DNA from 4 places in the Enterobacter sp. B79-1 genome. Region 2 is predicted to be linked to each of the others. Evidence: predicted binding sites of a transcription regulator. Region 2 holds the regulator's gene; each other region holds the start of a gene.
What was found. The regulator CRP, encoded in region 2, controls carbon source genes, mostly activating them, when cyclic AMP is high. The targets are predictions, from matches to a motif close to ATGTGANNNNNNTCACAT.

Region 1 (7,919 bases), on a different contig from region 2:
ACCGGCGCGTAAGCTGAAAAATGCGGCGGATGAAGTGGCTCAGGGTAACCTGCGACAACACCCTGAACTGGAAGCAGGGCCGCAGGAATTCCTTGCCGCCGGGACCAGTTTTAACCAGATGGTGAGCGCGCTGGATCGCATGATGACCGCGCAGCAACGTCTGCTGTCGGATATCTCCCACGAGCTGCGCACCCCGCTCACGCGCTTACAGCTGGGTACCGCCCTGCTGCGACGCCGCAGCGGTGAGAGCAAAGAGCTGGAGCGTATTGAGACGGAAGCCCACCGCCTGGACAGCATGATTAACGACCTGCTGGTGATGTCGCGCAATCAGCAGAAAAACGCGCTGGTGAGCGAAACGGTCAAAGCCAATCACCTGTGGCACGAGGTGCTGGATAACGCGGCGTTTGAAGCGGAACAGATGGGTAAATCCTTCACCGTTAACTTCCCGCCGGGACCATGGCCGCTGTACGGTAACCCCAACACGCTGGAAAGCGCGCTGGAGAATATTGTGCGTAACGCCCTGCGCTATTCGCACACGAAGATTGAGGTGGCGTTCTCGGTGGATAAAGACGGGATCACCATCATCGTGGACGATGACGGCCCTGGCGTCAGCCCGGAAGATCGCGAACAGATTTTCCGTCCGTTCTACCGTACCGACGAAGCGCGCGACCGCGAATCAGGCGGCACGGGGCTGGGACTGGCGATTGTTGAAACCGCCATGCAGCAGCACCGCGGATGGGTGAAAGCCGACGACAGCCCGCTGGGCGGGTTGCGGTTAACGCTGTGGCTACCGTTGTATAAGCGTTCGTAGTTCTCTGGCACCGTATTGTAGGCCCGGTAAGCGCAGCGCCACCGGGCAATAACAACGCAGAGGCAAAAATGCCGGGTGGCGGCTTCGCCTTACCCGGCCTACATTCTTCCGTGGGCTATTCCCCCCACAATCTCCGAGAATTATCCTCGATCTTGCCGCTTACGCGCCGCTTCTGCATGGTTCTGGTCCAGCTGGTCGATAACCCCGCCGCCGACAGCAGGCGATGGTACTGCTCGTCGTCAAACGGCATATGCCACGCAATGGCGCAGGCGTCATACACCGAGACATCGCTCAGCCGCGACGCGAGCTCCAGCGGCGCGTCCGCGGAAACCTGCCCTGCCAGCACCACGCGGTACAGCCAGCCAGTTTTACCCGCATTTTGCAGCTGCTCGGACATATCGCTGATGCCAAAATGGTAGTTGAGCTTGAAGCACGGCGAGCGCGGCTGCGTCACCTGAATCAGGGCGTCACCCCAGCGGTAAATATCACCGATAAACACATTTTTTTCGGTCAGCCCTTCGGTCGAGAGGTTCTCGCCAAACGCGGGGGCAACAAACAGCTCCGCCTGTTCGGGGAATTCGGCTTTCCAGTGATGATAGTGCTCGCGCGGATAGTGGCACAGCGCGCGCTCGGGCCCGCCGTGGATTTTCTTTTCGGCCTGCTCGTCACCCGCCAACCCGAGGTCGGTTAGCGTCAGCTCGCCGTCGACCTGAATTTTAGCGATGGCGCTCGGGCGGCTGCCGTCATACTCCCTGACCTTGCCTGTAAACACATTCACCGGGTAATGCATTGCTGCCTCCATTACGCAGATACAAAAAAAGCGAGTCATAAGACTCGCTTCTCACAGGCGTCAATGCAACCTTATTTTTTAGCGGCGAAACGCGCTGCTGCTTCGTCCCAGTTCACCACGTCCCAGAAGGCTTTGATGTAGTCCGGGCGACGGTTCTGGAATTTCAGGTAGTAAGCGTGCTCCCACACGTCCAGGCCCACGATTGGGAAGCCGGATGCGCCAGAGATCGCTTCACCCATCAGCGGGGAGTCCTGGTTAGCGGTAGAAACCACCGCCAGCTTGTCGCCTTTCAGAACCAGCCACGCCCAGCCAGAGCCGAAACGGGTTGCAGCGGCTTTTTCGAATTCCGCTTTGAAGTTGTCAACGGAACCGAAGTCGCGCTCGATAGCCGCTTTCAGGTCGCCCTGCAGGGTGGTACCGGTTTTCAGACCTTTCCAGAACAGGCTGTGGTTAGCGTGGCCGCCCGCATTGTTACGCAGAACGGTTTTCTTGTCCGCTGGCAGCTGGTCCAGCTTGGTGATCAGCTCTTCAGCAGGCAGGTTAGCGAACTCAGGCAGGCTTTCCAGCGCGGCGTTCGCGTTGTTCACATAGGTCTGGTGGTGTTTAGTGTGATGGATTTCCATCGTCTGCTTGTCGAAATGCGGTTCCAGTGCGTCGTAGGCATACGGCAGGGATGGCAGTGTATAACTCATAATCCTCTCCATTATTGTCGGGCGGCACAGCTGTTAATGCCGCGTAAGCAGTTGGTTCATTATAGTTAATTAAATGATATTGAAAATGATTATCAATGCCGTAGTTTTTATAAGGTTATTCAGTTTTCGATTAATGGCGGAAATGTGAGTCTGCTCACGCGGTTAACGTGCTGATTGCCATCCAGAACAAAAGTGCGGCAACCTTCTGAAGGTTCCCAAACCGCCTAATTTTTACACTCATCAAGTCGGCGGGAAGCCACCGACTATAAAAACGATGAGGATGTAAAAATGAATCATGCGATTACGGTGGGTATCTTCTGGCATTTGATAGGCGCGGCCAGTGCTGCCTGTTTCTATGCCCCGTTTAAAAAAGTGAAAGGCTGGTCATGGGAAACCATGTGGTCCGTTGGCGGTACCGTGTCATGGCTGATTTTGCCGTGGACCATTAGCGCCATGCTGCTCCCGGATTTCTGGGGCTACTTCTCCTCCTTCAGCGCCTCTACCCTACTGCCGGTGTTTCTGTTCGGCGCGATGTGGGGCATCGGCAACATCAACTACGGCCTCACCATGCGCTATCTCGGCATGTCGATGGGCATCGGCATCGCGATTGGCATTACGCTTATCGTCGGCACCCTGATGACGCCGATCCTCAACGGCAACTTCGACGTGCTGATCAACACCCAGGGCGGACGAATGACGCTGCTGGGCGTGCTGGTCGCGGTGATCGGCGTGGGTATCGTCACCCGCGCGGGCCAGCTGAAAGAGCGCAAGATGGGCATCAGGGCCGAAGACTTCAACCTGAAGAAAGGGCTGCTGCTGGCGGTGATGTGCGGCATCTTCTCGGCGGGCATGTCGTTCGCCATGAACGCCGCCAAACCGATGCACGAAGCGGCCGCGGCGCTGGGCGTTGACCCGCTGTACGCTGCCCTGCCAAGCTACGTGGTGATCATGGGCGGCGGCGCGCTGGTGAACCTCGGCTTCTGCTTCATTCGTCTGGCAAAAGTGAAGAACCTGTCGGTAAAAGCCGATTTCTCGCTGGCAAAACCGCTCATCATCACTAACGTGCTGCTCTCCGCTCTCGGCGGCCTGATGTGGTACCTGCAGTTCTTCTTCTACGCCTGGGGCCACGCCAGCATTCCGGCGCAGTACGACTACATGAGCTGGATGCTGCACATGAGCTTCTACGTGCTGTGCGGCGGGTTGGTTGGACTGGTGCTGAAGGAGTGGAACAATGCCGGGCGTCGTCCAGTGGGCGTGCTGAGCCTGGGCTGCGTGGTGATTATCATTGCCGCCAACATCGTTGGCCTCGGCATGGCGAACTGACTACGCCGCCTTTCGACTGCGATGACGCCACTGAACCGGCGTCATCCCTACCTCGCGGTTAAACACCACCGAAAAGTAGTTGCTGTCCTCAAAGCCGCAGCGCATTGCCACTTCACTCACCATCAGCTCCGTATGCTGAAGCAGATACTGGGCGTGGCAGATGCGCAGCTGGCGCAGGTAGTGGTTCACCGTCATCCCCGTCTGGGTGCGGAACTGCTGGCGCAGCGCGCGCTCGCTGCACTGCTCCTGCTCGCAGAATTTCTCCAGCACGAAGCTTTTGTTCAGGCTGCCCGCAAGCGTGGTGATGAGCTTATCCAGCAGCGCTTCCTGCGTCGTGGCGGAGGGGTTGTCGGTGGCGTAACGGTGGCGTTTCAGCGTCATCACCAGCTGGGCGAAAAGCAGCTCCGCCATCTGGTTGGCGACCGGGTCGCTCTTCTGACTCTCCTGCTCCAGCTGAGAGATAACCTGCCGAACCTGGGTCATGCCGCCGCTGCTTAAGCGCCAGTGCGGTTCTCCTCGGGCATCAAGAAAACCGGGGATGTTGGCCGCCCAGTCGACGTTAAGCCTGAGCCTGTCCGGGCAGTAGATGACGTTTTGCAGCACCAGGTCGTTAACCGAGGCGTAGGAGTGTTTATCTTCGGCGCGGATGTAGAACAGATCCCCGCGCGTGATGCGGTAGGGTCGGTCGTTGAGGACGTGCAGGCCGTTGCCGCGCCACACCAGCACCAGCTCGCAAAACTCGTGGGTATGCTCGGCAAAGACGTTTTGCGGGTAGCGATCGGCCACCGCGACGGCCTGACTCGTGGAGGCAAAAAAATCATCTTTGCGAAGGATTAACTGAGCAGCCACACCACGACCTCTGTGCCGAAAAACCTGACATTATTAGCTTTATTGCGGCAATAAAACGGTGACTGCCCTCGCGTTACTGAAGCAATGCGTCTTTTCCCTGACGAATATCGCGCGGAGACCAGCTAAACTCCCGACGGAAAAGCGTCGAAAAGTGGTTACTGTCGCCGAAACCGCAGCGATAGGCGATATCCGTGACGCTTTCGTCAGTATGGCGTAAAAGATGACGCGCTTTGATTAACCGCAGGCGGTTAAGGTAGCGCTGGGGCGTCAGCCCGGTGTGCTGCTTCAGCTGGCGATGCAGAGTGCGCAGCGACAGCGAAAAATCATCCGCCAGCGTTTCCCAGCAGACATCTTCGGCGAAATGGTCTTCCAGCCAGGCCATCAGATGGTTCAGCCGGGCGTCGTTGTTTTCCAGCCCCTCCACCAGACTACTGCGGCGCAGCAGCACCAGCAGCTGCATAAACAGCAGCTCGCGGGTGGCAATGACGTGCGTCTCCGGCCCGTCCTCGCTCTGCTCCATCTGGCTCACCAGCTGTCGCACCTGCTGTAAGGTGGACTGATTCACCCGCCAGTGCGACGGATAGTGTCCGTCCTGCTCCTGCGGCAGCAGCTGATTCAGCCCGGAGAGAAACTGGAACGCGTCCGGGGAACGATAGAGCACGTTGGTCAGGCACAGGTTGTCGGTATGTTCATACAGGTGCCTGTCGTGGTCCCGCACGAAGCACACGGTGCCGCCGCTGATGGTGTACGGCTGGCCGTTAAACACGTGAATGCCCGTCCCGTGCTCAACAATCACAATCTCATGAAAATCATGATGATGCTCCGGGAACGCGGCCTGAGGGAGCCGCGGCTCAATCGCGACGGGCGACCCTCCTGCAGGGAAAAAATCCACGCTGTGTAGTACGGTCATAACGGCCCCCACCAATGAGAAATGTTCTCAAAATAGTAATTAAGGCCTTGCGCCCTCACCTTAAATTTTCGGCAGCAAACCTCGCAAAAGCTGTCCGTTTTTCAAGAAACCAGCGGAAAGATCGGGAAATGCGGTAAGCGTCACACTGCCTGAAAACCCCGCTATTACTGGAAACTGTGAACTCCCTCACGTTCATCTTTGCTTTCTTGCCAGCGCCGGATTTGGCCTGTCAGTGGCGAGAAGGTGCCTTTTTCTTCCCTTTCTTACACTCACCGCTAATGAATTAAGAAAGGATCCGACCATGACTTTTCGCCATTGTGTCGCTGTTGATTTAGGCGCTTCCAGCGGCCGCGTAATGCTCGCCATCTGGGACTGTAGCCAGCGCACACTTTCGCTTCGCGAAATGCACCGTTTCGCCAACTGCCTGAAAAAGCAGGACAGTGTTGAGACCTGGGATATCGATGCCCTGGAGGCGGAGATCCGCACCGGGCTGAACAACGTCTGCAACGACGGCATTCGTATCGACAGCATCGGTATTGATACCTGGGGCGTGGACTATGTGCTGCTGGACGGTAACGGCGAGCGCGTCGGCCTGCCCGTCTCCTACCGCGACAGCCGTACCGACGGCCTGATGGCGCACGCCATCGCCCAGCTTGGCAAGGACAACATCTACGGGCGCAGCGGCATTCAGTTTCTGCCGTTTAACACGCTGTACCAGCTGCGCGCTCTCGTCGAGCAGCAGCCGGAGCTGGTCACGAACGTGGCCCACGCGCTGCTGATCCCGGATTACCTGAGCTACCGCCTGACCGGCAATATGAACTGGGAATACACCAACGCCACCACCACCCAACTGGTGAACATCAACACCGATAACTGGGACGAAAACCTGCTGGCGTGGACGGGCGCATCGCCATCCTGGTTCGGCACGCCAACGCACCCCGGAAATGTGATCGGTCAGTGGATTTGCCCCCAGGGGAATGAAATCCCCGTCGTTGCCGTCGCCAGCCACGATACCGCCAGCGCGGTCATTGCCTCGCCGCTCGCCAGCAAAGACGCGGCATACCTTTCTTCCGGCACCTGGTCGCTGATGGGCTTTGAGAGCAAAACGCCGTACACCAGCGATGCTGCGATGGCGGCGAACATCACTAACGAAGGTGGTGCGGAAGGGCGCTATCGCGTGCTGAAAAATATCATGGGCCTGTGGCTGCTCCAGCGCGTGCTGAAAGAGCAAAACGTTACCGACCTGCCTGCGCTTATCGCGGAGACCGAAACGCTGAAGGCCTGCACCTTCCTGATCAACCCGAACGATAACCGCTTTATCAACCCGGCGCACATGAGCGCCGAAATCCAGACCGCCTGTTTCGCCGCCGGGCAGCCGGTGCCGTCCAGCCCGGCAGAGCTCGCGCGCTGCATTTTTGACAGCCTCGCCCTGCTGTATGCCGACATCCTCAGCGAGCTAGCCGATCTGCGCGGCAAGCCGTTCAGCCAGCTGCACATCGTGGGCGGCGGCTGTCAGAACCAGCTGCTGAACCAGCTTTGCGCGGATGCCTGCGGCATCACCGTGGTGGCGGGCCCTGTAGAGGCTTCTACGCTCGGCAATATCGGCATTCAGCTGATGACGCTGGACGAACTCTCCAACGTTGACGACTTCCGTTCGGTGGTGGCGGCGAACGCCAGCCTGACCACCTTCACCCCCAATCCCTGCCATGAGATTGCCCGCTACCGGGCGCAGTTTCAGCAAAAACGACTGACTAAGGAGCTTTGCGCATGACCACTCAATTAGAACAAGCCTGGGACCTGGCTAAACAGCGTTTCGCCGCCGTCGGCGTGGATGTCGAAGAGGCCCTGCGCCAGCTCGACCGTCTTCCCGTCTCTATGCACTGCTGGCAGGGCGATGACGTCGCCGGTTTCGAGAACCCGGGCGGTTCCCTGACGGGTGGTATTCAGGCCACGGGTAATTATCCGGGCAAAGCGCGTAACGCGACCGAGCTGCGCGCCGACCTGGAGCTGGCCCTGAGCCTGATCCCGGGACCAAAGCGCCTGAACCTGCACGCGATTTACCTCGAATCCGACGAGCCGGTGGCGCGCAACGAAATCAAACCGGAACACTTTAAGAACTGGGTGGAGTGGGCAAAAGCCAATAAGCTGGGCCTGGATTTCAACCCGTCCTGCTTCTCGCATCCGCTGAGCGCGGACGGTTTTACCCTCGCCCACGCGGACGATGAAATCCGTCAGTTCTGGATCGACCACGTGAAGGCCAGCCGCCGCGTGTCTGCGTACTTTGGCGAGCAGCTCGGCACGCCGTCGGTGATGAACATCTGGATCCCGGACGGCATGAAGGACATCACCGTCGACCGTCTGGCTCCGCGCCAGCGCCTGCTGGCCGCGCTGGATGAGGCCATCAGCGAGAAGCTGGACCCGGCGCACCACATCGACGCCGTGGAGAGCAAGCTGTTCGGCATTGGCGCCGAGAGCTACACCGTCGGTTCGAACGAGTTCTACATGGGGTACGCCACCAGCCGCCAGACCGCGCTGTGCCTGGAT
Region 2 (7,919 bases):
ATGGAGCCATCGGCACCGGTAAAGAAGACATCAGGACGGGCGCGGATGTACTCTTCCATCCCCAGCTCGCCGCCGAAGCAGTGCACGCTTTCCACCCAGCCGCTTTCAATGGCGGGGATCAGCGTCGGATGCGGGTTCAGCGTCCAGTGTTTACAGATTTTGCCCTTCAGGCCGAGCTGTTCGCCGTAGGTGGGCAGCAGCAGCTCAATCGCTGCGGTGTTAAAGCCGATACCGTGGTTCAGGGACTGCACCTGGTGTTCCGCATAGATGCCTTTGATCGCCATCATCGCCATCAGGATATGTTCCTGTTTGATCAGGCGCGGGTCGCGGGTGAACAGCGGTTCGATAAAGAACGGCTTGTCCGCAACGACCACGTAGTCGATCCAGGAGCCAGGAATATCGACGCGCGGCAGATCGCACTCGTCGTCCACCAGCTCGTTCACCTGCGCGATGACGATGCCGTCGTGGAACGCGGCGGCTTCCACCAGCGCCGGGGTATCTTCGGTACTCGCCCCGGTGTAGAGGTTGCCTTTGCGGTCGGCTTTAAAACCGGCAATCAGCGCCACGTTGGGGGACAGGTCGACGTAGAGGCGCGAGTAGAGTTCGATGTAGGTGTGAATTGCACCGATTTCGAGCTGACCGTCTTCCAGCAGCTGCGAGATACGCAGGCTCTGAGTCCCGGAGAAGGAGAAGTCCAGCTTGCGGGCGATGCCTTTTTCAAAGATATCCAGATGCTCGCTGCGGCCAACGCTCGGCATGATCATATGCAGGTCGTGAATGATTTGCGGGTTCACTTCAGCCAGCGAGCGGGAAAGGAAATCCGCCTGCTTCTGGTTGTTGCCTTCCAGCACGACTTTATCGCCCGGGGCGATCAGTTTTTCCAGCATGGCGACAAGATCGCCGGTTGGCAGTACCTTGCCCTGCACCGGTACGGACGCCAGACGACGCGCTTTCTCGCTGCGTCGTGTGTTCCATTGCCGGGTGGGTGTTTGCCCAGATAACATTATTAACCTCCTGATTCAGCACATCATTCTGATTTGCTTAACGTTGAGTAAAGTCTGCGCTCTGGCGAGAAAGGCATCAATTAAGCGTAGAGCTGAATCATTAGCCTGAGAGTAATAATCAAGGTAAAGATTTGTGATCGGGATCAGTTCATGGTTCGGAAATCCAGGCTAAACGGGGTACAATTCGGAAGGTATAGTAAATTTCTGACAAGAATCAGCATCGCCCTTATGACCCAAATCATTCCATCAGACTTCGACATTGCAGCCGAAGAGAGCGCAGAGTTCGTGCCCATGCGCGGCGTGGCTAACCCCCACCTGCAAACCATGCTGCCGCGCCTGATCCGCCGCAAGGTGCAGTTCACCCCGCACTGGCAGCGCCTGGATTTGCCGGACGGCGACTTTTTAGATCTCGCCTGGAGCGAAGCGCCGGAGCAGGCCCGACACAAACCTCGCCTGGTGGTGTTTCATGGTCTGGAAGGCAGCCTGCACAGTCCCTACGCCCACGGTTTAATCGAGGCGGCGAAAGCCCGCGGCTGGCTGGCGGTGGTGATGCATTTTCGCGGCTGCAGCGGCGAGCCGAATCGCCAGAAGCGTATTTACCACTCCGGTGAAACCGAAGACGGCACCTGGTTCTTACACTGGCTGAGAGAAAATTTTGGCACGGTGCCAACGGCGGCGGTGGGCTATTCGCTGGGCGGTAATATGCTGGCCTGCCTGCTGGCGAAAGAAGGTGATGCAGTCCCGCTGGATGCCGCTGTTATTGTCTCCGCTCCCTTTATGCTCGAGCAGTGCAGCTACCATATGGAGAAAGGGTTTTCCCGCGTCTATCAGCGCTACCTGCTCAACCTGCTGAAGGCAAACGCCGCGCGCAAGCTGAAGGCCTACCCTGATACCCTGCCGGTTAGCCTGCAGCAGCTCAAGCGCGTGAAGCGTCTGCGCGAGTTTGACGATCTGATTACCTCGAAGATCCACGGTTTTGCCGATGCGATTGACTATTACCGTCAGTGCAGCGCCATGCCGCTGTTGAATCAAATCACCACGCCGACGCTGATTATCCACGCCAAAGACGATCCGTTTATGGATCATCACTCTATTCCGGCACCGGAGCATTTACCGGCTAACGTGCAGTATCAGCTCACCGAGTACGGCGGGCACGTCGGCTTTGTTGGCGGCACGCTACGCAGGCCGAAAATGTGGCTGGAAACCCGCATCCCTGACTGGCTCACCTCTTTTCTGGACGGTAAAAAATGATTATCCCCTGGCAGGATCTCGCTCCCGAAACGCTCGATAATCTGATTGAAAGCTTTGTATTACGTGAAGGCACCGATTATGGTGAACAAGAACGTTCGCTCGAACAAAAGGTCAGCGATGTTAAGCGCCAGCTGAAAAGTGGCGACGTGGTGCTGGTGTGGTCCGAACTGCATGAGACGGTCAATATCATGCACCGCAACGCGTTTCACGGCTGATCTGTAAACCTTTCCAGTCAGGGAGTTGCTATGTCTGCCAGACATCCGGTTATTGCCGTAACGGGCTCAAGTGGTGCGGGTACCACCACCACCAGCCTCGCCTTTCGCAAGATTTTCGCACAGCTGAATCTACGGGCGGCAGAAGTGGAGGGCGATAGCTTTCACCGCTATACGCGCCCGGAAATGGACATGGCCATCCGCAAGGCGCGCGATCTGGGCAAACACATCAGCTATTTCGGGCCGGAAGCCAACGATTTCAGCCTGCTGGAACAAACCTTCCGCGAATACGGGCAGAGCGGGACCGGGCAGTCCCGCAAATACCTGCACACCTACGACGAAGCGGTTCCCTGGAATCAGGTGCCGGGGACGTTCACCCCGTGGCAGCCGCTGCCGGAGCCGACCGACGTGCTGTTTTACGAAGGGCTACACGGCGGCGTGGTCACGCCTCAACACGACGTCGCGCGTCACGTAGATCTGCTGGTCGGCGTGGTGCCGATTGTTAACCTTGAATGGATCCAGAAGCTGACGCGTGACATGAGCGAGCGCGGGCATTCTCGCGAAGCGGTGATGGATTCCGTCGTGCGCTCCATGGAGGATTACATCAACTTCCTGACGCCGCAGTTCTCCCGCACCCACATCAACTTTCAGCGCGTGCCGACGGTGGATACCTCCAACCCGTTTGCGGCCAAAACGATCCCGTCGCTGGATGAGAGCTTTGTCGTCATCCATTTCCGCAATCTAGAAGGCATTGATTACCCCTGGCTGCTGGCGATGCTGCAGGGCTCGTTTATTTCGCATATGAATACGTTGGTAGTGCCGGGCGGAAAAATGGGGCTGGCGATGGAGTTAATTATGACGCCGCTGGTCCAGCGACTGATGGAAGGGAAGCAGATCGCGTGAGTTGTTTTGCCCGGTGGCGCTGCGCTTACCGGGCCTACGGTCGTGCTTTTGTAGGGCGGGTCAGCGAAGCGCCACCCGCCAAAAGATTAAGCCTCGATCACTTCATACGAATGCGTGATTTTTACCGCTTTCTCCAGCATTAACGCCACAGAGCAATATTTCTCCGCAGAAAGGTCTACGGCGCGTGATACTGCGGCATCTTTCAGTTCTTTACCGGTCACGATAAAGTGCAGATTAATGTGCGTGAACAGGCGTGGCGCCTCTTCGCGTCGTTCGGAAGTAAGCTTCACTTCGCAATCGGACACATCATGACGACCTTTTTGCAAAATCGACACCACGTCAATTGCGCTGCATCCGCCCGCCGCCATCAGCACCATCTCCATCGGGCTTGGGGCTTTGTCGCCGGAGTTACCGTCCATCAAAATCTGATGTCCAGAAGCGGATTCGCCCAGGAACGTTAAACCTTCAACCCATTTCACACGCGCTTGCATATTCATTAACTCCAACGTTGCATTTTTGGTGACAGATTACGCGTGCATTACATTTCTCGCAACGGAAGGCGACCTGCATCATGCTGAAGCGAGACACCAGGAGACACGCGGCAAAAGCTATGCTAAAACACTCTGGATGCTACAGTAATACATTGACGTTACACATGTATGCAGAGGACATCAAACTTTACTGGCTGCGAAACGTTACGACAGCCGACTTCCCAGGGTATGGGTAAGAATTCGATTGCAACCCCAGAGTCCGGATGCATCTTATGACTCTGGTGACAGCTTATAACAGAGGATAACAGCGCATGGTGCTTGGCAAACCGCAAACAGACCCGACTCTCGAATGGTTCTTGTCTCATTGCCACATTCATAAGTACCCATCGAAGAGCACGCTGATTCACCAGGGTGAAAAAGCGGAAACGTTGTATTACATCGTTAAAGGCTCGGTGGCAGTGCTGATCAAAGATGAAGAAGGGAAAGAGATGATCCTTTCTTATCTGAACCAGGGCGATTTCATCGGTGAACTGGGCCTGTTTGAAGAGGGCCAGGAACGTAGCGCCTGGGTTCGTGCAAAGACAGCATGTGAAGTGGCTGAAATTTCTTACAAGAAATTCCGTCAGCTGATTCAGGTTAATCCTGACATCCTGATGCGTCTTTCTTCCCAGATGGCGCGCCGTCTGCAGGTGACGTCTGAGAAAGTGGGTAACCTCGCCTTCCTGGACGTGACCGGCCGTATCGCGCAGACCCTGCTTAACCTGGCGAAACAGCCAGACGCCATGACCCACCCTGACGGCATGCAAATTAAAATTACCCGCCAGGAAATTGGTCAGATCGTCGGTTGCTCCCGTGAAACAGTGGGCCGTATCCTGAAAATGCTGGAAGACCAGAACCTGATCTCCGCCCACGGTAAAACCATCGTGGTTTACGGAACGCGTTAATTCCGCTCAAACGGCGTGCCATCGCAAGGTGTCACGCCGTTTTTGTCTCTACTCCCCATGTGGCGCAGGCTGATCTATCACCCGGAAGTTAACTACGCACTGCGACAAACGCTGGTGTTGTGCCTTCCTGTGGCCGTGGGCCTGATCCTCGGACACCTCCAGCAAGGTCTGCTGTTTTCCCTCGTGCCCGCCTGCTGCAACATTGCCGGTCTGGACACGCCGCATAAGCGCTTTTTCAAACGCCTGATTATCGGTGGCTGTCTGTTTGCGGGCTGTAGTCTCGCCGTACAGCTCCTGCTTGCCCGTGATATCCCGCTGCCCCTGATCCTGACCGTGCTGGCGATGACGCTTGGCGTGACGGCGGAAATCAGTTCGCTGCACGCGCGCCTGCTGCCCGCCTCGCTGATTGCGGCTATCTTCACCCTGAGCCTCGCCGGGAATATGCCGGTGTGGGAGCCACTGCTGATCTACGCCCTTGGCACGCTCTGGTACGGGGTGTTTAACTGGTTCTGGTTTTGGCTCTGGCGGGAACAGCCGCTGCGTGAATCCCTGAGCCTGCTCTATGTGCAGCTTGCGGATTACTGTGAAGCCAAATACACCCTGCTCACCCAGCATACCGACCCGGAGAAATCCCTGCCGCCGCTGCTGACGCGTCAGCAAAAGGTTGTCGACCTGATTAGCCAGTGCTACCAGCAGCTGCACATGCTTGCCGCCAACAAGAACCACGAATACAAACGGCTGCTGCGCACTTTCCAGGTGGGGCTGGACCTGCAGGAGCATATCTCCGTTAGCCTTCACCACCCGCAGGAGGTACAAAAGCTGGTAGAGCGCAGCCATGCAGAAGCAGTGATCCGCTGGAACGCCCAGACCGTCGCCGCGCGGCTTAGGGTACTGGCTGACGATATTCTCTATCACCGCTACCCCACGCGTTTTAACATGGATAAACAGCTCGGCGCGCTGGAGAAAATCGCCCGTCAGCATCCGGATAACCCGGTAGGCCAGTTTGCCGCCTGGCACTTCAGCCGTATCGCCCGCGTGTTGCGTACGCAGCGCCCGCTTTATCCCCGCGACCTGATGGCGGATAAGCAGAAACGTCTGCCGCTGCTGCCTGCGCTCAAAAGCTATCTGTCACTGAAATCCGCCGCCCTGCGCAACGCGGCGCGGATAAGCGTGATGCTGAGCATTGCCAGCCTGATGGGCATGGCGCTGCACCTGCCTAAACCCTACTGGATCTTAATGACCGTGCTGTTTGTCACGCAGAACGGCTACGGGGCCACGCGAGTGCGTATCTTCCACCGGGCTGGCGGAACGCTAGCCGGGCTGATTATTGCGGGCGTGACGCTTCACTTCCACGTGCCGGAAGGCTATACGCTGGTCGGGATGCTGGCGATCACCATGGTGAGCTATCTGATCATCCGTAAAAATTACGGCTGGGCGATGGTGGGCTTTACGGTCACGGCGGTGTACACCCTGCAGCTGCTCACGCTCAACGGCGAGCAGTTTATCGTGGCTCGTCTGGTCGATACACTGATTGGCTGCCTGATTGCCTTCGGCGGTATGGTCTGGCTGTGGCCGCAGTGGCAGAGCGGATTGCTCAGGCAGAACGCCCATGACGCGCTGGAAGCTGACCAGCAGGCCATTCGCCTGATCCTCAGCGACGATCCGCAGCCCTCCCCGCTGGCGTATCAGCGGATGAAGGTCAACCAGGCGCACAACGCGCTGTTTAACTCGCTCAATCAGGCGATGCAGGAGCCGGGGTTTAACTCGCACTATCTTGCAGACATGAAGCTGTGGGTGACACACAGCCAGTTTATCGTCGAGCACATTAACGCCATGACCACGCTGGCGCGCGAGCACACGATGCTGACGCCGGATCTGGCGCAGCGCTATTTGCAGTCGTGTGAAATTGCGTTGCAGAGGTGTCAGCAGCGTCTGGAGTATGACTCGCCGGGTGAATCGGGTGATTCGAATATTCTGGAAGCGCCTGAAACGCTGACCCACGGGCCGATGAGCACCCTTGAGCAGCATCTGCAGCGCGTTCTGGGGCATTTGAACACCATGCACACCATTTCATCGGTGGCATGGCGTCAGCGCCCGCATCACGGGATTTGGTTAACGCGCCGGTTAAAGCGAACCGAGTATTAGCCTTTAACGATCTTCGCGACCGCCGCGGCAAAGCGGGTTAATCCATCTTCAATATCTATATCTTCCACCACCAGCGACGGCGCAAAGCGCATCACGTCAGGTCCGGCATTGAGCACCATCACCCCTTCGTGCGCGGCGGCGTGCAGGAAATCACGCGCGCGGCCTTTGAACTGCGGCTTCAGCTCGGCGCCAATCAGCAGCCCCATGCCGCGGATCTCGCTGAAAACATCATATTCATCGTTAATCTGCTGGAGATGCTTCACGAACAGCTCACGCTTCGCGCTAACGCCGTTCAGCACCTCAGGCGTATTGATAATATCAAACGCGGCACCCGCCACGGCGCTCGCCAGCGGGTTGCCGCCGTAGGTAGAGCCGTGAGAGCCGACGTGGAACGCAGAGGCAATCTCCTGCGTCGTCAGTACCGCACTCACCGGGAAACCGCCGCCGAGCGCTTTGGCGCTGGTCAGGATGTCCGGCGTCACGCCGTAATGCATGTAGGCAAACAGATCCCCGGTGCGCCCCATGCCGCACTGCACTTCATCAAAGACCAGCAGCGCCTGATGCTCGTCACACAGTTCGCGCAGCCCTTTCAGGAATTCCGGCGTCGCTGCGGTCACGCCGCCTTCGCCCTGAATAGGCTCGACCACCACCGCGCAGGTGTGGTCGTCCATTACCGCTTTCACGGCATGCAGATCGTTAAACGGCACGTGGACAATGTCTGCCGGTTTCGGGCCGAAGCCGTCTGAATACTTCGGCTGGCCGCCAACGGAGACGGTAAAGAAGGAGCGTCCGTGGAAGGCATTGTGGAAGGCGATGATTTTGGTTTTGTACGGGCTGTGGCGCGTGGTGGCGTAGTAGCGCGCCAGCTTAAAGGCGGTTTCGTTGGCTTCGGTGCCGGAATTCATAAACAGCACGCGTTCCGCGAAGGTGGCATCGATGATCTTACGCCCCAGACGCAGCGCCGGTTCG
Region 3 (7,919 bases), on a different contig from region 2:
GGTTGCCATCATCGGCTGGCAAAGCCCCATCACGCGTCCACCGAGTTCGAGGGACATAAAGTGAACTCCGACGACCATCACGCCCCGATTCTGCGCCTGGGCACGCTTCAGGTTATCCAGACCTTCTACATCAAACCATTTACGCACGCGTTCATCAGGCCAGAACCAGGCCATCCCGGTTTCCAGCAATGCCATGCCGATAGATTTAAAGTTTTCAGCGATCAGCTTTTCGCGCTGCTGCGCATTGTAGTGCGGGAAGCAAAGTTCAAGATTTTTACGTGCGATAGACTCGCGACGTTTAAGGAAATAGCGCGATGCGCTGCCGAGTCTTGAGCCCAGTATGCGGATCACCGGGTAAGGAAGCTGGACCAGCAACCAAAGTACGCCAAGACCAAACCATGTAAACCAGTAACGCGGGTGCAAGAACGCGCGTTTGAATGAGGATTCAGACAAATTAGAGGAACCTTTGTAAAACCGGTAAAAGTAACGCGCTTAGCGATACCACGTGCCTATTAGACCGTAGTGCAAGGTCATGGTTGCAGGCTTTACCGATCTTTACGGCGTTACCTGGCCATAGCTGACATTGGATGGGCGGCATAATGTAGCACCCTTATACGTTATGTGCTATTACTCGTTTTTGATTAAAAAAGCGGCGATTACGGAGAGGCTTGATTTTGCTATTGTTATAAATGAGCGAAAGTCACTCTTTTGAGGGCGTTGACGATGGATACATATCTGCAAACGGTGAAAGATGAGTGGGTGCAACTGATCAATGAAACTGAGCCACACATTCATCAAGTTACCGCCCAACTTGCCAGCGATCATGCCACTGCTCTGATTGCTGAGTTCTACCGTGTTGTTCTGGCCGATCCTATTGTTGCTGAGTTTTTGACCACTGAACAGGTGGAAAGGCAATTGCAGGAAGCGCTGCGTCGGTGGCTGGTTGATGTTCTCTCCTGTCAGGTTGGGCAGGTTGAGGAGCAGATACGCGCCCAGCAGCGTGCCGCAGATGTGCATGCCCGTATCGGCATCTCTGTCGACCTGGTCGAAATGGGTTTCAGGGTGCTGAAAAAATTGCTGTTACCTATCATTAACGCCACGCCCCATCCCTCTGACGTGAAGCTCAGCGTTTATCACTACGCCATTAACAGTATCGATCTGGCGATGGAGGTAATGTCGCGTGCGTATGTCTTCAGCGAGAACAATGCGGCGAAAGAGGATGAAAACTACCGGATTTTCTCGCTGATGGAGAATGCGGAAGAAGAGAAGGAACGTCAGACCGCTGCGCTGCTGACCTGGGAAATGACGCTGCTCTATAAGGTGATGTTAGATTCCAGCATAGGCAACAGCCGACCGCTCGGGCAATCAGATTTTGGGCTGTGGTTTAGCCATAAAGGACGTCACTATTTCAGCGGTATTGCCGAAGCAGGGCATATCTCCCGTCTTATTCAGGAGTTTGACGAGGCGTTTAATGAGGTTCGCCAGGCTGACGATGCGCTTCATGACAGGTCACGGCAGGTCAAATTTTTGCGGCAGGTGCGTAACACCCTCTCGCAAATCGTTACCCTGCTGCGTGAGCTGTTTGATGAGGTTTCCCGGCATGAGGTGGGAATGGACGTGCTCACCCGACTGCTGAACCGTCGCTTCCTGCCGACCATTTTTAAACGTGAAATCACCCATGCCACCCGCGCCGGTACGCCGCTGTCGGCGCTACTGATCGATGTTGATAAATTCAAGCAAATCAATGATACCTGGGGCCACAATACGGGTGATGAAATCCTGCGAAAAGTGGCGGGTGCGTTTTATGACAACGTTCGCACCTGCGACTACGTATTTCGCTACGGTGGCGATGAGTTTTTAATTGTGCTGACGGAAATCACCGAAGCTGACGCCCTGCGTATTGCAGAACGGATCCGCAAGCGTGTAGAAAAAATTAAGATTAGCTCCCCGACCGGCGAGGCGATCTCTCTTTCCCTTTCAATCGGGGCGGCGATGTTCAATGGGCATCCTGACTACGAACGTTTGATACAGGCAGCGGATGAAGCGCTGTATGGTGCAAAACGACGCGGGCGGAACTGCGTGGAGTTGTGGAAAATGCAGTGATTTTATGAAGTCAGGAAGAACGAAAGTGTCCCCTGCAGGAATCGAACCTGCAACTAGCCCTTAGGAGGGGCTCGTTATATCCATTTAACTAAGGGGACGAGGCGGCACGAGTATAGCGTTATTTACACTTTGCGTTAAGCGCATTGCCGCCTGACTGCTCAAAGAGTCACCATTCAGGCCGATTTTTTTGCCGATTTTTCATTATCTTCCTGCGCCTTGAGCTCGGCCTTACGCTTGTTCGACATATCATTGCGGATTTGCGCATGGCTCAACAGCGCGAAGATAAAGGTCCCGCCGCAAATATTGCCCGCCAGCGTCGGCAGGGCGAATGGCCAGAAGAAATCGCTCCAGTGTAGCGTGCCATTAAAGACCAGATAGAGAATTTCAACGGTACCCACCACGATGTGCGTGGTATCGGCGAGCGCAATCAGCCAGGTCATCAGAATGATCACCACAATTTTTGCGCTGCCTGCCGAGGGGAACATCCACACCATGGTGGCGATGATCCAGCCGGAGATAATCGCATTCGAGAACATCTCTAAGGGCGTGTTTTTCATCACATCCATGCCAATTTTTACAAACGCATCCCGGGTGGGCTCATCAAATATTGGCATATACTCAAAGGCCCAGGCCGCGATGCCTGTACCAATGATATTCCCAAGCAATACCACGCTCCAGAGCCGCATCAGCAAGCCGAAATTGCCCAGGGTAGGGTTTTGCATCACGGGCAGCACGGCAGTGACGGTGTTTTCAGTAAAGAGCTGCTGGCGCGCCATGATGACGATGATAAAGCCGAAGGTGTAGCCAAGATTCTCCAGTAAAAAACCACCCGGCACGCCCTCCAGCTGGACATGAAATATGCCTTTGGCCAGCAGCGACGCCCCCATTGAGAGGCCGGCAGCAATGGCCGACCAGAACAGAGCCATGGCGTCGCGTTCCATCTCCTTTTCGCCATCCTGACGTATATGCTCGTGGATCGCCATCGCACGGGAGGGCAGGCGATCTTCGTCAATTTCTATCTTCTCGCCACGCTCTTTTTCCTCACTCTCAATTTCTACGTCCTCATTGCTCTCGCCAATTTTTTCTTCGCCCACTTCTTTCATAACCGCTCCTGGAGGATGATCTTTCTTTTAAGCGTAGCGGCTTTTATCGTGATGCCTGTGGGGATGCTCTTAAATTGGTGGCAATGGCAACAAAGGTGATACATCTCTTTCAAAGACATTATAAAATTGCCAGCGAAACGAATTCCTAAAGCCAGGCTATGCTGAGATCAGAGTGACGGTGGTTACTGCCCGTAATTGTGCTCATAGACATCGGGAAACGTGCTGTTACAATCACTTGCACGTTTTCATACGGAGCGCCAGATGCTCCGTTACGGATGGCAATCAACGATAGCCATACTGAACAGGGAGATAATTATGAAACTTCGGCTGTCGGCGCTTGCGCTGGGCGCGACGATGCTTGTGGGCTGCGCCAGCTCCGGGGAGCAAACGGGACGCTCCGATCCTCTTGAAGGGTTTAACCGCTCGATGTACAGCTTCAACTATAACGTGCTGGATCCGTATGTGGTTCGCCCGGTAGCGGTGGCATGGCGCGATTATGTTCCGCAACCTGCGCGTAATGGATTAAGCAATTTCACCAGCAACCTGGAAGAGCCAGCGGTGATGGTGAACTATTTCCTGCAAGGTGACCCGTATCAGGGGATGGTGCACTTTACGCGCTTCTTCCTGAACTCCCTGCTGGGTATGGGCGGCTTCATTGATGTCGCGGGCATGGCAAACACAAAACTGCAGCGTGAACAGCCGCACCGTTTCGGCAGCACGCTGGGGCATTACGGTGTAGGTTATGGTCCGTATGTGCATCTGCCGTTCTATGGCAGTTTCACCGTGCGTGATGATGGCGGCGATATGGTGGATACGCTGTATCCTGTGCTGTCATGGCTGACCTGGCCGCTGTCGATTGGTAAGTGGACGGTGGAAGGGATTGAAACGCGTGCGCAACTGCTGGACTCTGACGGTCTGCTGCGCCAGTCTTCCGATCCGTATATCATGGTGCGTGAAGCGTACTTCCAGAACCATGACTTCATTGCCAATGGCGGCAAGCTGAAGCCGGAAGATAATCCGAACGCGAAAGCCATCGAGAATGAACTCAAAGATATCGATTCGGAATAAATAAAAAAGGTGAGCGATGCTCACCTTTTTTGATCCCTGCGCGAATTAGAACGCGTAGTTGAAGTTGGTACCGAACAGCCAGGCTTTACCTTCAGAGGTGAACTCGTAAGGGCCTTCCTGGAACGTCACTTTCTGACCGTGCATATAAGAGACGCCAGCGTCGACTGACGCATTCTCGTTGAATGCATAGGTTGCACCAGCACTCAGCCAGAAGCGGTCCTGATCCGGGATGGAGATGGAGCGCTTATCAGCCGGAACCGGGCTATCATCAAAAGCGATACCGGTACGGAACGTCCAGTTGTCGTCCATATAGTAGGTTGTACCCAGCGCAATACGGTATGCGTCGTGGAAACTTTCGTCCTTATAGAACAGCGTCTGACCATTGGTGCCGGTCGCTTTCAACTCTTCGAACTGACTCCAGCTGGTGTATGCCAGGCTATAGTGAATAGCCCACTGTGGTGCGACGCGGTTGTAACCGGAGACTTCCCACATTTCTGGCAGATGCAGTGACAGTGAACCTGGTACGGTCTGGTTTGACGTGCCCCACGGGATGGTGGTGCCTGCACCCGGAACCATGCCGTTTACAGGGCTCAGGATGCCGCTTTTGTAATCGCCATCGAAATCAATTTTCACTTCTGAGCGATAGGTCAGACCCCAGCGGTTATTTTTGTCCAGCTCATACAGAATACCCGCGTTCCAGCCGTAGCCCCACTCATCGCCCTTCAGGCTGGCGATCTTGTTGCTGTTTTTCGGCAGAGCGGCAGTTTGTTCACCGGTATAACGCTCAATTTTGGCATCAGCGTAGACGGCATCAAAGCCCAGGCCGAAGCTCCAGTTGTCATTGAGACGATACGCGCCGCTCAGGTTCAGGTTGAGGGTAGTTAAATCGGTTTTGCCCCCATATTCGCCTGCCGGGTAATTGTTATTGAACTCGGTTGCCAGACCATAGTTAGAGGTGACTGACGCACCCCAACCAAATTGTTCATTAATCGGCGCAACGAAGTGCAGGTTAGGTACCCACGCTGTCGGCGCAATGTTATCCGCTTTCAGGCTCGCGCCGGTGAAAGGCGATTTGCCGGAAATATTGACATCAGGATCGATGTAAACCGCACCAGCAGAGAAGGTCGGGCGATCGAACATCATGATAAGCGCAGGGTTACGACTTGCGTTACCTGCGTCATCAGCAATAGCGCCTTCCCCGGAATATGCACGGCCAAGGCCAGAGGAAGAAAATTCGTTTAACTGGAAGCCCGCTGACCAGGCGGACGTTGAGACGATTGCCACTGCGACTGCCAGCGCAGTCTTTTTGAACAGGGTTTTCTGGCTCATGACCATAACCTCATTGAGTTATTTTTATTCAATAATTGTTACATACCGTAACAGGAGCGCGAAGTGTAGGGTCTGAGGTATGACATACAAATCAGACCAGTGGCGTGAGTATAGGTCTGACCAGCTAATATGTTGCAAGTTTGTTTATTAATATTTTCAAACATGTTTCTTGAAACGAGATCTGGTTGGCAAAATTGTGACCAGCGAGACTCACCCGAAAGGGTGAATTTTGTTTTAGATCATTTTTTAGTGTGATATTGCTCACTTATCCGATTTTGCGTCATTAACGGCTGGAGAGAGCCAACGGCGGGGCGTAAAATATCAGCATCGTGTTTATCTCGCGCTTCGCGCGAATACAGAGGAAATTGAGCTATGAGTAAATGCAGTGCTGATGAAACCCCGGTTTGCTGCTGTATGGATGTTGGCACCATCATGGACAACACCGATTGCACCGCGTCTTACAGCCGTGTATTCACTAGCCGTGCCGAAGCGGAAGAAACCCTGGCCGCGCTGAGTCAGCGTGCGCGTGAAGTAGAATCCGATCCGTGCGAAATCAAGTCGACCTTTACCGAAGTGGACGGCGGCGTGAAGCTGGACATCGATTTTGTTTTTGCGTGTGAAGCTGAAACGCTGATTTTCCAGCTGGGCCTGCGTTAATCCTTTTGCCCGGCGGCGCTTCGCTTGCACGGGCCTACGATCGTGTAGGCCGGGTAAGGCAACGCCGCCACCCGGCAACAAAACCGCACAAATGCCTCTGCCATGCAGGGGCATTTTCTTTTTCTTCTCTGTGTTTTAGCTCGCATTTTTATGCTTCCCCGATTGGCTGAATGTAAAAAAATGGTTAAGACTGTTATCAGGTCAGACCACTTTATATTTGTGTAAAGTTTTTTACAGGGGAATGTTATGAGTCAGGCATTACCGCTTATCACCCGACAAGGTGATCGCATTGCCATTGTTAGCGGGTTGCGCACGCCGTTTGCGCGTCAGGCAACCGCCTTTCATGGTATACCGGCCGTCGATCTGGGAAAAATAGTCGTAGGCGAGATGCTGGCTCGCAGCGAAATTCCGCCTGAGGTCATCGAACAGCTGGTCTTCGGCCAGGTCGTGCAGATGCCTGAAGCCCCCAACATTGCACGTGAAATTGTTCTCGGCACGGGAATGAATGTGCACACCGATGCCTACAGCGTCAGTCGCGCCTGCGCGACCAGCTTTCAGGCGGTGGCTAACGTGGCCGAAAGCCTGATGGCGGGGACTATTCGCGCGGGTATCGCGGGCGGGGCGGACTCCTCTTCAGTGCTGCCGATTGGGGTCAGCAAAAAGCTGGCACGTATCCTCGTGGATGCTAACAAAGCCCGCACGACCGGCCAGAAACTTAAACTCTTCTCGCGTTTACGCCTGCGCGATCTGATGCCTGTTCCGCCCGCGGTGGCTGAATATTCAACCGGTCTGCGCATGGGCGATACCGCTGAGCAGATGGCGAAGACCTACGGCATCACCCGCGAACAGCAGGATGCGCTGGCGCATCGTTCGCACCAGCTCGCTGCGAAGGCCTGGTCGGAAGGCAAACTTGCCGACGAGGTGATGACGGCTTACATCCCGCCTTTCCGCGAACCTCTGGTGGAAGATAACAATATCCGCGGCACCTCGACGCTGGCGGATTACGCAAAACTGCGCCCGGCGTTTGATCGTAAACATGGCACCGTTACGGCGGCCAACAGTACGCCTCTGACGGACGGTGCTGCGGCCGTGATCCTGATGACCGAATCCCGTGCGAAGGAGCTTGGCATCACCCCGCTGGGTTATTTGCGAAGCTATGCGTTTACGGCGATTGATGTCTGGCAGGACATGTTGTTAGGTCCAGCCTGGTCCACGCCGCTGGCGCTGGAGCGCGCGGGGCTGACGCTGGCTGACTTAACCCTGATCGATATGCACGAAGCCTTTGCCGCACAAACCCTGGCAAACATCCAGCTGTTGGCAAGCGAGCGCTTCGCGCGCGATGTACTGGGCCGCGCCCACGCGACCGGCGAAGTGGATCAGAGTAAGTTTAACGTGCTTGGCGGATCCATCGCCTACGGCCATCCGTTTGCGGCAACGGGCGCGCGTATGATTACCCAAACGTTACATGAACTTCGTCGCCGCGGCGGTGGGTTTGGTCTCGTTACCGCCTGCGCGGCAGGTGGTCTTGGCGCAGCAATGGTTCTGGAGGCTGAATAATGGACATGCCATCTGCATTCAATCTGACGGTTCGCCTCGATAACGTGGCCGTTATCACTATTGATGTGCCTGATGAAAAGATGAATACCCTGAAGGCCGAAT
Region 4 (7,919 bases), on a different contig from region 2:
CGCCTTCCACGTCCAGCAGCTTCGCAATGTATTCCCCGGTTTTGTTAACCAGATCCTTCATCTCGAAATAGTGATTCATGCCGTCCATCGCCGCCTGCACCACTTCCGGGCGCGGCGTGGAGACGCCCAGCGCCGTCATGCGGCCGGAGGTGTTGATAACCTGCTTTAAGTTGTACTTCTCATAAATCGAAGGCATGTTCCGTGCTCCCTTGTTCGGTCATGTAGCCCTTGCCCGCGCGGATCGCGGCAAGCGGCACCAGAATGTGTTCAGCCTGCAGGCTGTCGTTTTCGGCATCCGTCAGCATCGTCGGCTGACGTTTAAGGGTGAACAGCGTCAGGTCGGCATCGAGACCCGGCTGAATGCGGCCTTTATGCGCCAGGCGCAGGCCGTCGGCGGCGTTCGCGGTCACGCAGTCAATCACCTGCGGCAGCGACATGCCGATGGCGAGGAATTTTGACATCACGCTTGCCAGCGAGCCGACCGGGCCGTTGATGCGGTTGCGGCAGTAGATATCCGAGCTGATGGTGTGCGGCAGAATGCCCATCGCGATGGCGCGTTTCGCCACCTCAAAGCTGAAGCTCGCCGTACCGTGGCCGACGTCCAGGCGCACGCCGCGCTTCAGGGCGGAGGTGATGGAGGCGCGCAGCTCGCCGGATGGCGTCAGAATGCGGTTGGGTTTGCCGTTGTAGCAGTGGGTGATGATGTCGCCGGAGCTCAGCAGCTCGGCAATTTCGTCGAGGTTCGGCGGGTTGTTGCCAATGTGCACCATCAGCGGCAGGTCGCCGTTCTCTTTCTGAATGGCCTTGGCGCGCTCCAGCGGCGTGATGCCGTTTTCACCGACCACGCTGCTGCTCATACGCGCCTTCAGGCCGACGATAAAATCAGGGTGGCGCTTCACCGCCTGCTTCACCGCGTCGGCGTCGATATTCGCCATGTTGGCCAGTTCGTTTTGGGCAATCAGCCCCACGCGGGAGATGTTCAGCAGGGCAAACACCTCGGTAGAGGCTTTGCGGGTGATGTCGTAGAAATCGTCCACGTCGTCGGCACCGGTACTGCCCGCGTCCACCACGGTGGTGACGCCGGTGGCAATGCCGACGCTGTCCGGTTCGTCGTGGTAAATCGGGGAGTTCGGGTAGCAGTGAACGTGGGAGTCAATCCAGCCTGCGCTGACGAATACGTCGCCGTTCAGCTCAACCGTTTTATGCGCGGGGGCGTCAATGTCGCCCAGCGCCGCGATCTTCCCGTCCTGAATGGCGATATCGGTCAGGGTATCGTCGGCAAGGCGCGCACGGCGCAGGAGTAAATCAAACATGAGGATCTCCTGATAAGGCGGGCGCCTGAGCGCCCGCGGGTATTAAAGGGCGACCGGGAACAGCCAGCCCAACAGCATCGCGCCGAGGATCGCGCCACCGGTGATCGGCTTCTGCCAGATGTAGAACACCAGCGCACCCAGCAGGGAACCGACGCCGATAGGAATGGAGGCGGTCATGGCGCTGAGGATAATCAACGGCCCGAGGAAGCGGCCGGAGGCGTTACCCGCGCCCATCATCACGTCTGCACCGTAGGTAGAGTTGCTCTGGTTGATGGTGAACTTACGCGCCAGGATGATGACGTAGCCAATCGCCAGACCAATCACCAGGCCGGTAATCAGCGCGGCAATGAAGTTGGTCACCGGGAACATGATCCCCGCGCCCAGCAGCAGCGCCGGTACGCCGAGGCCTACGCCAGTCTGGATCGCCCCGCCGATGTCGAGAATACCGACCAGCGAGCCTTCGATAATACGGGCGAACAGGAAGCTTGCGCCGAACGCTGCCACCGCGCCGTAGACGCCGGTATCCATCCCCGCTTTCAGCATCGCCACGAAGGCCACTTCGTTAAACGCGCCGATGCCGTAGAGGTAGTACATGTGCGTTCCGGCAAAGACGCCGGAGGAGAGCAGGCCAACGAAGATCGGGAACGACCAGTCGGCATACCAAAAACCTTTATTCTGTTCCATGTAGAGGCTCCTGTTATTTACCGCTGAGCGAGTTGTGGATCATGTCGAGCCAGTTCGGCACGGTCAGATGGAAGGATTCGATCATCTTCATGTCGAAGCCGCGGAAGAAGCCGCTCAGCACGAAGAGCAGGACGATGGCCGCCATCATCACTTTGGTGACGTGGTTCCAGCCGCTCTCTTCCACGCCTTTACCGATCAGGATCCCCAGCACCAGGCCCGGTACGGCGTTGCCCATGATCAGCTGCGCTGCGCCGCCGAAAATGGTCGCCCAGAAGCCCGATTTTTTACCCGCGTCGATGGCCGCCAGCCAGAAGATCACCGGCATGACGGTGTTCACCAGCAGGTTAGCCGCAGGCACCAGCACCTTCACGGCGGTGACCTGAAGCGCTGCCGGCACGGAGGAGGCGGTAAGGTTAAGGAAGGTCACGACGATCATGCCGATCACACCGCAGGCAATCGCCATTTTGCGGGGATCGTGCAGCGTTTCACCGACGTTACGGTTTTTAATCATCAGTGCAGCAGCACCCCAGTTCGGGATGATGCGGTGGTCAACGTCCTGTGTGAAGGCACCTGCGGCCACGGAAGAGGCCCAGGCGTTAAAGAAGAAACCTAACCCAAAGGAGAAGTGGGACGCCGGATCCCCTTCACAGGAGTTCAGTTCCCCCAACGTACGAAACGCGCCCATACCCTGTGTGGTAGGCGCATGAAACATGCGTGCAGCCCCGGCCCCCACACCGACGCCAACCAGGCCGCCAATGATGAGCGATTTTATTAATATAATTAAGAACATCAGTCTGCCCTTTTATGAATAATCAACGTTGCGTGACGAAATCCACCTGGTCAAGATTGATAGCGGTCACGTTGACGGTCACATCCAGCTCCACGCTGTAGGTGCGTCTTTCCCGGCGCAAAAAGAAGAACAGAAACGCTTCTTTACGCACCTCTTCTTGCGCCTGAACAACCTGCACATCCTGTGGCTCAATACGCAGTAAGATATGCGGTGAGGCTTTCATCACCGCGGCCTGTACGTGGTTGAGCGCGTCGGCAAAGGCGCGCGCTTTGGCGTCGCCTTTTCCCTTCACTCTCACCGTGGTTGAGAACTGTTCTTTCATGCTTATGCGCCGTATTTCTTCTGCCACGCCTGCACCAGACGCTCGCCCAGCTCTTCTTTATCCATAAAGCCAAAGCCCAGCACGTTGCAGCCTTCGTTGATGGCAGTCACGCCCTCTTCCACGGAACGCATGCCGTATTTCGCTTTGTAGCCATATTTGGTTTGCGCCGTGATGGCACCCGCGCCGCCGCTGCCGCAGAAGGAGATGCCGAAGGTGGCGTTTTCCGCTTTCATCATGTCGCCAAGCTTCATGTCCGCGGCCATGCCCGGTACGACAACCGCGCGTCCACCTGCTTTTTCCACACCGGCTGCCACTTTCTGACCTTTGCCCAGGCGATCGCCAATCACGACTGTAATCTGTTCCATGTGTTGCTCCTTAAAGGTTGTCTTTCGCGACTTCGAAGTGAACGGAGAGCAGCCAGGCTTCTTCATCAGGAAGGTTGCCAAACTGCGCTACCACTTCACGGGCAAGTTGCATTGAATCTGGTGAAATTTCGTCGAACAGCTCCGCTTCTACCTCCGGCAGCGGCTCGCCGGTCACGGACCGGTGCGCCATCGCGCGAACGTGGGAGGTCAGCATCTGCTCCTGCACTGCGTTAGGGATGATGTCGTGCCGGGCCAGCAGGGCATAAACCTGCTGCAGCATGGTGTTCGCGAGCTGTTCTGTTTGCTCCGCCTGTTCCCCAACGTCGTTCATTACCGCTCCGTTAATCACTGGTCTTACCCCGTTAATGGCTCTGGAATAAAACTAACGTTGCAGGGGAATTGTTTGTAGCGAGTTGTTTTCCACTTCGAAGTGGAAAGGCGAGCAGCAGCAGTGATCTGTGCCACATAAATGCGGTGAATCTGGATAGACCGCTGTATTTACGTGATGAATATCACGCTATTCAGCGGCAATGAACAGGTCAGCGAAGTGGAAAAGATTACGAGCAAGCTCGTAGAAATGTGACGTGGATAAGGTTTTCTTATGGGGATTCGCTAGAGTGGCGACGGGTGCTTGAGACTGACCGTCTCAGGCATGGGACGGAAAGTGGAAAGCCCCTACCTGAATTTAAATCAGGACGGGGCTGTAAACGACACGTCTAGCCACGTGATGTTTGCTACCTCGCCCGCTTTACAGCAAGGAGGCATCCATGAAACGCAGAAACCCAAGTATCGGGGTTTTGATGATTATTTCTTTGACGATAATCATCTTAACGCTGGTGACGAGGAAAACACTGTGCGAGATCCGTTTTCGAAACGGCTCGCTTGAAGTGACCGCGCGGATGGAGTGTCGCTCCGGTAAGTAGGGAGCAAAGATGCGGGGGCGCGTAATGCGCCTCCGCATACGGAGGAAGGACGTACAGCTCAGGCACCCAATTAACGATACTTTTTATGATAGGTGTTGCGCGTCGCCACAAACTGGTCGGCCGCCGCCTGGGCTTCCTTCACCTTGCCTTCGTTAGCCAGCTTCAGCGCACCGTCGATCTGGCCGACCAGCACGTCAAAGCCGTGGCGATAGTCTTTCATCTCTGCACTGTCTGCCGCTTTGCTTTCCAGCTTCGGCGGGGTTGCTTTTTGCGCATCCAGCGCCGCTTCACGCATTTTGGTCAAGGCGTCTTTCATGTCCGCCGCATTGTCCGTTTTCTGCACCACCTTCAGGTTTTCACTGAGGATGTCCATGTTGTCTTCAAGATCGGCGGCAAACGCAGACGAACCAAGAACCAGCGTTGAAGCCGCGACGATCGCTAACAGATGTTTACGCATTGCTCACTTCCTTTTTTATTATTAACAAAACGCTATCTTTATTGACCCGCAATTTTCATTTCGGGCAGAAGAACTGAACCACACTGTATATTGCTACGTGTTTCAATATCGTTACCGATCGTAACGATGTTGCGCCACATATCCTTCAGGTTACCCGCGATGGTGATTTCGCTCACCGGATACTGAATTTCGCCGTTTTCGACCCAGAAGCCCGCCGCGCCGCGCGAGTAGTCGCCGGTGATGCCGCTTACGCCCTGGCCCATCAGTTCAGTGACGACCAGGCCAGTGCCCATCTCTTTCAGCATCTGCTCAAAGTTGAGGCCCTGGCCGGCAATGCGCCAGTTGTGGATCCCGCCCGCGTGACCGGTGCTTTTCAGCCCCAGCTTGCGCGCGGAGTAATTGGTCAGCAGCCACTGGGTCAGAATACCGTCTTTGATAATATCGCGACGTTCGGTGCGCACGCCTTCACTGTCGAACGGCGTGGAGGCCAGCCCTTTCAGCAGGTGCGGATGCTCTTCAATGGTCAGCCATTCCGGCAGGATCTGCTTGCCCAGCGAGTCGAGCAGAAATGTCGATTTACGGTACACCGAGCCGCCCGCGATAGCGCCCACCAGATGGCCAAACAGGCCGGTTGCCACTTCATTAGCAAAGATGACCGGGGCCTTCATGGTGGAGAGTTTGCGCGGTGACAAGCGAGACAGCGTGCGTTCGGCACACTCTTTACCCACCCACTCAGGAGACTGCAAATCCCCCAGCGCGCGGCCAATGGTGTAGGCGTAGTCACGCTCCATGTCTCCGTTCTCTTCGGCGATGACGCAGCTGGAGAGCGAGTGGCGGGTAGAGCAGTAGCCCTGCAGCATGCCGTGGCTGTTGCCAAAGACTTTGATGCCGTAATGGCTATTGAAGCTGCCGCCTTCGGTATTAGTGATGCGCTTATCGGCCTGCAGGGAAGCCTGCTCGGCGCGCGCGGCCAGTTCTATGGCGTCGTCCGGAGTCACTTCCGCCGGGTGGAAAAGATCGAGATCCGGCGCATCAAACGCCAGCAGCTCTTTATCCGCCACGCCTGCGTAAGGATCAGGAGAGGTATAACGGGCGATATCCAGCGCCGCCTGCACCGTACGGGCGATGGCATCCGGACTGAGATCGGTGGATGACGCGCTGCCTTTGCGATTCTGGTGATACACCGTGATCCCAAGCGCGCCATCGCTGTTGAATTCGACATTCTCCACTTCGCCATAGCGGGTGCTCACGCTGATGCCGGTGGTTTTGCTGACCGCCACTTCGGCGCCATCTGATTTTTCTGAAGCAAGCATCAGCGCGGTGGAGACGGCTTCTTCCAGAATCTTACGCTGCGCTTCAACTTGTGAGGTTACTTTCATCGCAAATGCCATACTGTAAGAGAGAGTTATCTGAAGTCTAACAGAGAACCGTTTTTCAGTGCGCGTCTTAACTGGTAACATTAGCCTCTTTTTTTAAGGAGCCTGACATGACTAAGCAGCCCGAAGACTGGCTCGACGACGTTCCCGGTGATGACATCGAAGACGAAGATGATGAGATCATCTGGGTCAGTAAAAGTGAAATTAAACGTGACGCCGAAGAGTTAAAACAGCTTGGCGCAGAATTGGTAGAACTGGGTAAAAACGCGCTGGATAAGATCCCGCTCGACCAGGATCTGCGTGATGCCATTGAACTGGCACAAAAAATCAAAAAAGAAGGCCGTCGTCGCCAGCTTCAGCTTATCGGGAAAATGCTGCGTCAGCGCGACGTCGATCCGATCCGCCAGGCACTGGACAAGCTGAAAAACCGCCACAACCAGCAGGTTGCGTTTTTCCATAAGCTTGAGCAGATCCGCGATCGTCTGATTGAACAGGGTGATGACGCCGTACCGGAAGTGCTGAACCTGTGGCCGGATGCCGACCGCCAGCAGCTGCGTTCTTTGATCCGCAACGCGAAGAAAGAGAAAGAAGGGAATAAACCGCCGAAGTCTGCGCGCCTGATTTTCCAGTATCTGCGCGAGCTGTCTGAGAACGACGAGTAATCCGTGCGGTTTTGCGCCGGATGGCGGCGTAAACGCCTTATCCGGCCTACAAGGTCGTGCAAAATGTAGGCCCGGTAAGCGCTAGCGCCACCGGGCTTTTTTTTACTCTGCGGCCGCTTCCGCTTTCTTCGCCAGACCGTCCAGCAGCTTCTGATGGATCCCGCCAAAACCGCCGTTGCTCATCACCAGAATGTGGTCACCGGGCTGAGCGGCTTTCACCACCATATCCGCGAGCACATCCACATCCGCACTCCAGTGCGCAGGCTGAATGCAGGCATCGGCCACTTCAGCCACCTGCCATGGAATATGCTGAGGCTGCAGCAGGAAGACTTCATCGGCACGCCCTAACGACGGCGCGAGGTCATCTTTGCAGATGCCCATTTTCATGGTGTTCGAGCGCGGTTCCAGCACGGCCAGAATGCGCGCGGTGCCGCCAACCTTACCGCGTAACGCTGCAAGCGTCGCCAGAATCGCCGTTGGGTGATGTGCGAAATCGTCATACACCGTCACGCCATTCGCTTCGCCGCGCAGTTCCAGACGGCGACGGGCGTTAATGAACGAGCCCAGCGCATTGGCTGCATCCGCAGGCAGCACGCCCACGTGACGCGCCGCAGCAATGGCCATCAGGCCGTTGTGCATGTTGTGCTCGCCCACCAGGCCCCACTTCACCTCACCCACTTTTTCACCGTCGAGCAGCACTTCCCACTCGGAGGCATCGGCGTTGAGTTTCTTCGCCTGCCAGTGACCCTGTTCGCCCACCAGCTCCTGCTCGCTCCAGCAGCCCATTGCCAGGGTTTGCTTCAGGTTGATGTCGTTCTCCGGCAGGATGATGCGGCCCTGACCCGGAACAATGCGCACCAGGTGGTGGAACTGTTTCTGGATCGCTTTCAGGTCGTCAAAGATATCCGCGTGATCGAACTCAAGGTTGTTGAGGATCAGCGTGCGCGGGCAGTAATGCACAAACTTGGAACGCTTGTCGAAGAATGCACAGTCGTATTCGTCGGCTTCGATCACAAAGAACGGGCTG

Region 1: rhaS (HTH-type transcriptional activator RhaS) is a predicted target of CRP. The motif match lies at 5,504-5,521, and genes of this name have one in related genera.
Region 3: AC2T6E_RS18940 (YfcZ/YiiS family protein) is a predicted target of CRP. The motif match lies at 5,853-5,870, and genes of this name have one in related genera.
Region 4: AC2T6E_RS12220 (glycine dehydrogenase) is a predicted target of CRP. The motif match lies at 3,924-3,941, and genes of this name have one in related genera.

Annotation. Positions count from the first base shown of each region.
Region 1 covers NZ_JBYAZJ010000010.1:57,815-65,733, reverse strand. The annotation lists gene cpxA (envelope stress sensor histidine kinase CpxA) at 1-811, shown strand, start outside; gene yiiM (6-hydroxyaminopurine reductase) at 927-1,601, opposite strand; gene sodA (superoxide dismutase [Mn]) at 1,673-2,293, opposite strand; gene rhaT (L-rhamnose/proton symporter RhaT) at 2,582-3,616, shown strand; gene rhaR (HTH-type transcriptional activator RhaR) at 3,617-4,465, opposite strand; gene rhaS (HTH-type transcriptional activator RhaS) at 4,539-5,375, opposite strand; gene rhaB (rhamnulokinase) at 5,677-7,146, shown strand; gene rhaA (L-rhamnose isomerase) at 7,143-7,919, shown strand, end outside.
Region 2 covers NZ_JBYAZJ010000009.1:181,317-189,235, reverse strand. The annotation lists gene mdcA (malonate decarboxylase subunit alpha) at 1-1,004, opposite strand, end outside; gene AC2T6E_RS20695 (hydrolase) at 1,233-2,255, shown strand; gene AC2T6E_RS20690 (YheU family protein) at 2,252-2,470, shown strand; gene AC2T6E_RS20685 (phosphoribulokinase) at 2,501-3,370, shown strand; gene AC2T6E_RS20680 (OsmC family protein) at 3,457-3,861, opposite strand; gene crp (cAMP-activated global transcriptional regulator CRP) at 4,173-4,805, shown strand; gene AC2T6E_RS20670 (YccS/YhfK family putative transporter) at 4,863-6,950, shown strand; gene argD (bifunctional acetylornithine/succinyldiaminopimelate transaminase) at 6,947-7,919, opposite strand, start outside.
Region 3 covers NZ_JBYAZJ010000008.1:28,170-36,088, reverse strand. The annotation lists gene lpxP (kdo(2)-lipid IV(A) palmitoleoyltransferase) at 1-453, opposite strand, end outside; gene AC2T6E_RS18965 (diguanylate cyclase) at 724-2,103, shown strand; tRNA gene AC2T6E_RS18960 (tRNA-Arg) at 2,130-2,201, opposite strand; gene AC2T6E_RS18955 (formate/nitrite transporter family protein) at 2,277-3,206, opposite strand; gene mlaA (phospholipid-binding lipoprotein MlaA) at 3,522-4,274, shown strand; gene fadL (long-chain fatty acid transporter FadL) at 4,320-5,603, opposite strand; gene AC2T6E_RS18940 (YfcZ/YiiS family protein) at 5,976-6,260, shown strand; gene fadI (acetyl-CoA C-acyltransferase FadI) at 6,507-7,817, shown strand; gene fadJ (fatty acid oxidation complex subunit alpha FadJ) at 7,817-7,919, shown strand, end outside.
Region 4 covers NZ_JBYAZJ010000003.1:380,195-388,113, forward strand. The annotation lists gene AC2T6E_RS12190 (DgaE family pyridoxal phosphate-dependent ammonia lyase) at 1-196, opposite strand, end outside; gene AC2T6E_RS12195 (amidohydrolase/deacetylase family metallohydrolase) at 180-1,313, opposite strand; gene AC2T6E_RS12200 (DUF4310 family protein) at 1,356-1,997, opposite strand; gene AC2T6E_RS12205 (DUF4311 domain-containing protein) at 2,011-2,787, opposite strand; gene AC2T6E_RS12210 (DUF4312 family protein) at 2,810-3,109, opposite strand; gene AC2T6E_RS12215 (SFCGS family glycine-rich protein) at 3,112-3,474, opposite strand; gene AC2T6E_RS12220 (glycine dehydrogenase) at 3,485-3,823, opposite strand; gene AC2T6E_RS12225 (Hok/Gef family protein) at 4,275-4,397, shown strand; gene cybC (cytochrome b562) at 4,468-4,854, opposite strand; gene pmbA (metalloprotease PmbA) at 4,893-6,245, opposite strand; gene yjgA (ribosome biogenesis factor YjgA) at 6,341-6,892, shown strand; gene mpl (UDP-N-acetylmuramate:L-alanyl-gamma-D-glutamyl-meso-diaminopimelate ligase) at 6,995-7,919, opposite strand, start outside.